Bradyrhizobium sp. WD16: one gene and its partner. The protein of the gene in region 2 interacts with the protein of the main gene of each other region in a pairwise test. Links are inferred from orthologs where the notes say so. Each region holds a gene or a part of one and is shown on either strand. Other genes may lie near its edges. The genes, in order: cysK and cysE.

Region 1 (3,236 bases), 610 kb from region 2 along the record:
CGCCGTCGCGCTCGCGAACCATCTGCAGTACTTGAATGGCAGCGATCAACGTCGCGGTGGTCAGGTTCTCGAATGGCCCATCCTCTGTAACCCGCACCGCCTCGATGTCGAAGCCTTTCGTTTTCATCACCCGGAAGACCTGCTCGATGGTCCAGCGCTGGCGATAAAAGTGTGTGATCAGTAATGCTTGCGCCAGCGTCGCCACCCTGTGCGTTGTCAGCAGCCGCCAATGTACCGGCGTCACGGTGTCCGGCGGATCGATCTCACGTGCTTCCACCAAGGTGAGAGTGACTGTCTTCGGCAGTTTGGCCGCCTCGGCGGGGCGGTTGCGTTTCGGCCGCTTCAGGGTGACATCACGCGCCCGCAGCGCCAGCACTGCCTGACGGGCGGCTCGGCCCGGATTGGCCGGCAGATCGATCGTCTCGCGGCCCAGTTCAGCGACACCCTCCATGCACTCATAGAGCATGCCTCCGTCTTCCAGCACGCGATCATGATGGGCGCGGATCAGCAGTTCGGTCTCAATGGGACGGCAGGCGAATTCCTCATAAATATCGCTTTCCCGGTCGGCCACGACGGTGACGCAGGCCGCTCCGGACGCAACCAGGCTGGCTGCTGTATTGGTCGCGTCGAGCCAGCGGCTACTCTCTTTTTCGGCGAAGGGCCGCTTTTTGCATAGATGCTTCTTGCCACCAACGTGGCTAAGGAACACCGCATCGACAAGTCCGAGCAGCCCGCCATCATGGGCATCCACCGCGATCATTGGATGCAGGTTCAAACTGCGTTGCTTGCCATCGTCGCGCAGGGTCGTGGTGTCCTGGATCGCCAGGATGTGCCGCCCCCTGACCAGCCCGGCGGTACGCGCGCGGGCGGTCGCGACCATCTCGTCCGGTCTCACACGCGGGTTACGCAAAAAACGCGTAATGCGCATCTCGCCGGCGCGATTGCCCCCCACGCGACGCACGCTGATGCCGGATTGACCGACACTGACCAGACGGGCCAGCAAGCCGGCCCCCCTTTTTCCAGGCGCCGGTCGCCGAACCGTCCCAAACCACCTTCCATTTCTGTTCCCCAGAATCTTGCGACTACCATCGATTCAGAAAATGGGAGGCGCCGCAAGAGGATCCGGAGATGTGTGCATATCGTAGGGCTTTGACCGGGCGACTGGAATACGGCCGGGGCGTGCCTGAGGTTCATTGGTCTCAGATGTCTTCGAACAGCGCCGTGGACAGATAGCGCTCCGAGAAGGAAGGCACGATGGCGACGATGGTCTTGCCGGCGTTTTCCGGACGCTTGCCGAGTTCGAGCGCCGCGGCGATGGCCGCCCCGGACGAGATCCCGCCGGCGATGCCCTCGCTGCGCGCCATGGCCCGGGAGGTCTCGATCGCCGTCGCGCTGTTGACCTTGACGATCTCGTCGATCACCGCGCGATCGAGGATGTCGGGCACGAAACCGGCGCCGATGCCCTGGATCTTGTGCGGCGAGTGCTGGCCGCCGGAGAGCACCGGGCTCTCCTCGGGCTCGACCGCGACCATGCGCAGCGACGGCTTGCGCGGCTTGAGCACCTGGCCGATGCCGGTGATGGTGCCACCGGTGCCGACGCCCGCGACGACGATGTCGACCTTCCCCTCGGTGTCGTTCCAGATCTCCTCGGCGGTGGTGCGGCGATGGACCTCCGGATTGGCGAGGTTCTTGAACTGTTGCGGCATCACGGCGTTCGGCGTCGTCTGGATCAGCTCCTCGGCCTTGGCGATGGCGCCCTTCATTCCCTGGGCGGCCGGCGTCAGCACCAGTTCGGCGCCGAGGAAGGCCATCATCTTGCGCCGTTCGATCGACGCCGATTCCGGCATCACCAGCTTGATGCGGTAGCCCTTCGCCGCGGCGACGAAGGCGAGCGCGATCCCGGTATTGCCTGAGGTCGGCTCGACCAGCACCGTGTCCGGCTTGATGACGCCGGCCTTCTCCATGGCGGCGACCATGGCCGCCCCGATGCGGTCCTTCACGCTGGCGGCTGGATTGAAATATTCCAGTTTGGCGAGAATCGTCGCCTTCACTCCGTTGCGCTGGGGCAGCGCGTTCAACCGGACGATGGGCGTGTCGCCGTAGGCGTCGGCAATGCTGGAATAGACGCGGCCGCGGCCAGGACGGTGTGGGGACGGAGCGGAGGTGGTCATGCGAGATCTCCAAAAAGGCAATGTCCCATTAGAACATGCCGCGGTGCGATGACGCCAGAGGAGCGGAGCGCGGAGCCCGGCACCGCAATGTCGGAGCAACATCGGAATGAAGTCGGAGCGGAACACCCTAAGCGCTGGCGACGTCGGCGCACCGCCTGCGACGATGATGCGCCGCAGCACACAAATCGTCAAAGCACCGCATTTGTGTTGCGACAACGTCAAGAATTTCAGTGTAGACTTTAGTCGAGGCTGGTATTCCGTTTCCTAAATTCACAGCGGGCACGAGCGTCGCAAATCCAAAACTGCTCGATCTCAGGAGGCTCCGATGTCGGGACTCTCTGAAGTTGTTGTGTCGGAAGTCATGTGGTCCAGATCGCCCCGTCCGGCGCCGCGCGAACGCGAGCTGCCGACCTGCGCCGTCTGCGCCGACACCATGGTCGCGGCCGAAGCCTCGGCTTTCCTGCCCGACAACATGGTTCGCTATCTGTGGAGCTGTGAAACCTGCGGCTACGGCTTTGTCACCGAGCATTCGCTCGGGCTCAGGTGCAATTGAGCAACTCGCGACAGAACTCTCGCGACTGAACAGCTTCGTTCAGCCACGCCGCTTCGGAACGGCGAGAGTCGCCGTTCGCGCGCCTTCACAATCAGGCGTTTCACGACAAGGGGAACGGTCAGCGCGGCGCAATATCGCCGCGCGCCCAGTCGGCGCGGGTGCGTTCGGCGAATTCGGCGAAGCGCCCGGCGGCGATCGCCTCGCGCATGCCGGCGGTCAGACTCTGATAATAGGCGATGTTGATCTCGGACAGCAGCATGGCGCCGAGCGTCTCCCCGGCCTTGATCAGGTGATGGAGATAGGCCCGGGAATAATTCCGTGCCGCCGGCCATGGGCTCTCCTCGTCGAGCGGCCGTGGATCGTCGGCGTGGCGGGCATTGCGCAGGTTGACCGAGCCGAAGCGGGTGAAGGCGACGCCGTGGCGGCCGTTGCGGGTCGGCATGACGCAGTCGAACATGTCGACGCCGCGCCCGACCGATTGCAGGATGTCGTCGGGCGTGCCGACCCCCATC
Region 2 (3,132 bases):
GAAAGGGTTAACGAGCGACCGATGGCAGCGCATGGCAGCGCGCCTCCCGCGGGGCTCGCGGCAGCGTCGGCCGTGGCATAATTGCCCGCGATTCGTTCTCTTCTCCGCTGCAGGCAGTTCCCGTCGCATGTCGTTGCTTTCGGTGTCCCGCCGCGCGCGGGCCAACCGCGCCCGTCGTGGCCATCTTCTGCCCATGATCGCCTCAGGCGCGATCGGCGCCCTGGCGATCGCCGCGGTGAGCTATTTGTTATGGCCGACCTGGACGGCGGGCGGGGCCAGCGACCCGACCAGGCTGCCGATCAGCATCGGCGGAACGGTGTTCAACGTGCCGACGGCGTCGATCCGCATGAAAGTGCAGCGCCGCTCCGGGCCGCAGGATCGCGTCGACCTCGATTTCGGCTGGCCCTCGCTGGCGCCGGGCGGGACGCCGAAGCACGTCACCGTCGACCAGATCGACAACCTGCCGACCAACCTCGACGTGATCTTTCTCTCGATCGCCGCTCACGGCAATGCCCTGGCGCCCGAGGAGCGCGCCCGCACGATCTATCCACGCTATCTGGAAACCGGCCGGGCGACGGCGACCGACGATCTCGTCGCGCGCGCCTTCCGCAGCGACACGCCTTATGCAAGCGAGGATCTGTTCGTCGCCACTGCGCCGGCGCTCGTTGTGCGCTGCAGCCGCGACGCCCGCACGCCTGGCATCTGCCTGAGCGAACGCCGCGTCGAGGGCGCAGACCTCACCTTCCGCTTTCCGCGCAGCCTGCTGACCGAGTGGCGCTCGATTGCTGCAGCAATGGACCAGATCTCGGCCGACCTGCACCCGCCGCATTGAGGGCGACGACGCGCCGCCTGCGGCGGCGCGCCCCGCAACTCACACTTCTTCGAGGTCGCTTTCCAGGATCGCGATCTGCACCTGGTAGGAGCGATCGTCGTCCTCGTCGTCGACGAACAGCACACCGACGAATTCCTCACCGATATAGATCTCGGCGGAATCGTCCTTCTTCGGCCGCGGCACCACCCGAATTTTCTGGTTGCTGAACAACCGCTTCAGATAGGCATCGAGCTTCCTGACTTCCTTGACGTCCACGAGTATCTCCAGCGCGAGAGGGAATTGGCAGGGGTTTAGGCAAAACAGCGGCGCACCGCCAGACTGCAGGTGACAAAAAAGCGTGCATGACAGCCCGCCGAAACGAGCTGCACAGCACCGGCACCGCTCACGCGGGCCGTCCGGCGACCGGCGGCGCAGAACTTCCAATCGCGGTTACGCCGGGCCGTCGAAGCCCGCATTGAGCATCTGATTCATGGTGCGCGACGGCTCCGAGCAGCCGGCCGTGCCCACCACCTTGGCCGGCACGCCGGCGACCGTAACGTTGTTCGGCACCGGCTTGACCACCACCGAACCGGCGGCGATGCGCGCGCAATGTCCGACTTCGATATTGCCGAGGATCTTGGCGCCGGCGCCGATCATCACGCCACGCCGCACCTTGGGGTGCCGGTCCTCGTTCTCCTTGCCGGTGCCACCGAGCGTGACACCATGCAGGATCGAAACGTCATCCTCGATCACCGCGGTCTCGCCGACCACGAGACCGGTGGCATGGTCGAGGAAGATGCCGCGACCGATCTTCGCCGCCGGATTGATGTCGGTCTGAAAGACTTCGGACGATCGGCTCTGGACGTAATAGGCAAAATCCTTGCGCCCCTGCTGCAACAGCCAATGGGCGAGACGATGCGCCTGGATGGCGTGAAACCCCTTGAAATAGAGCAAGGGGTCGATGAAGCGCGAGGTCGCGGGATCCCGATCATAGACCGCGACGAGATCGGCGCGGAAGGCATTGCCGAGATCGGGCTCGTCGCGCAGCGCCTCCGAATAGGCCTGACGGATCAGGTCGCCGGACAGGGCCGCGTGGTCGAGCCGCTCGGCGAGACGATGCACCACCGACTGCTCGAGCTTCTCGTGATGAAGCACCGTCGCATAGATGAACGTCGCGAGCTCCGGCTCGCGCCGCACGATATCTTCGGCCTCGTCCCGGATCCGCGTCCAGATCGGATCGACGGTAGAGAGCGTGGGATGCGGGTCCGAATGGGGTTTGGCCATGATCCTGGGTCCGACGAATGGGGTCCAACAGCCTCAACAAGTAGCAAGTTTACCACATAATCCGTCCGGACAAGCCGACAATCCCCCTCCCGGCTGGTCGTCCGTCCGCCAGGATGAGGAAACTGCCTGTCTTTCCGGGTAGTTAAGGCCGTTCGGCGAGGAAATCCCGGACGCCCGACTTGTAGATTTTGTCGCCGACCGCCCGCATGTGGTCGCGGTCGGGAATGTCGAGCACCTTCGAGCCGGGGATGACCTCGGCCAGCGCCTGCGCCGAGCCGGCGACATCGTCGGTGGTGCCGACGGCGATCAGTACCGGCACCTTGATCGCGGCAGCCTCCTCGCGGCTCATCAACCGGCGCGAGCCGCGCAGGCAGGCAGCCAGTGCCCGCCGGTCGGAGCGGGTCTGGTCGGCGAAGGCGCGGAAGGTCCGGCCCATCGGATCGGCAATGGTGGCGGGATCCTCCACCTCGAGGGCGGTGGCGACATTCTCCGAAGGGCCGCCGCCGGCGATGAGGCCCATGCCGATGCCGCCGAGGACCGCCGAGCGTACCCGCTCGGGTACGCTGTAGGCTAGATAGGCGGCGATCCGCCCGCCCATGGAATAGCCCATCAGATCGGCGCACGGCAGGCCGAGATGATCCATCAGGGCGCGCACGTCACCGGCCATGGTGCCGATGTGGTAGAATTCCGGATCGTAAAGCTTGGTGGATTCGCCATGGCCGCGGTTGTCGAGCGCGATGACGCGCCGGCCCGCCTTGGCCAGTTCCGAGACCCAACTGGGATAAACCCAATTGACGTTCTTGGTCGAGGCGAAGCCATGGATCAGGACAATGGGATCGCCCTCGCCTTCGTCGAGATAGGCAATTTCAGCGGCGCCGTTGGTGAAGCTCGGCATCGGACCATCCTGAGCGGGTTTGGAGAACGCCTGCCCTACCCAATCACCGGGGCGGCGGCAAGGCCGCTCCGCGCCTGCCTGACAGCCGCGCGCCGGGCACGGCGCAGTTTGGCTCGCCGCAGCAGGGCTTCGGTGAGACGTT

What was found.
Region 1: the proteins of cysE (region 2) and cysK interact in binary tests that used the Escherichia coli proteins (3 or more experiments, as listed by UniProt). The link is inferred for Bradyrhizobium sp. WD16 from one-to-one orthologs.

What each region holds. Positions count from the first base shown.
Region 1 is NZ_CP028908.1:4,634,145-4,637,380, reverse strand. Bases 186-3,102 are described here. They hold cysK (cysteine synthase A), read right to left. Parts: upstream 2,172-3,102; coding sequence 1,200-2,171; downstream 186-1,199. Other genes in these bases: tgt (tRNA guanosine(34) transglycosylase Tgt), read right to left, coding at 2,843-3,102; DB459_RS21445 (hypothetical protein), read left to right, coding at 2,497-2,724; DB459_RS21455 (IS4 family transposase), read right to left, coding at 186-1,003. Outside these bases: more of DB459_RS21455, read right to left, coding at 1-185; more of tgt, read right to left, coding at 3,103-3,236.
Region 2 is NZ_CP028908.1:4,024,075-4,027,206, reverse strand. Bases 179-2,991 are described here. They hold cysE (serine O-acetyltransferase), read right to left. Parts: upstream 2,096-2,991; coding sequence 1,262-2,095; downstream 179-1,261. Other genes in these bases: DB459_RS18615 (alpha/beta fold hydrolase), read right to left, coding at 2,238-2,990; DB459_RS18625 (DUF3126 family protein), read right to left, coding at 872-1,087; DB459_RS18630 (hypothetical protein), read left to right, coding at 179-832. Outside these bases: more of DB459_RS18630, read left to right, coding at 128-178; DB459_RS18610 (hypothetical protein), read right to left, coding at 3,026-3,132.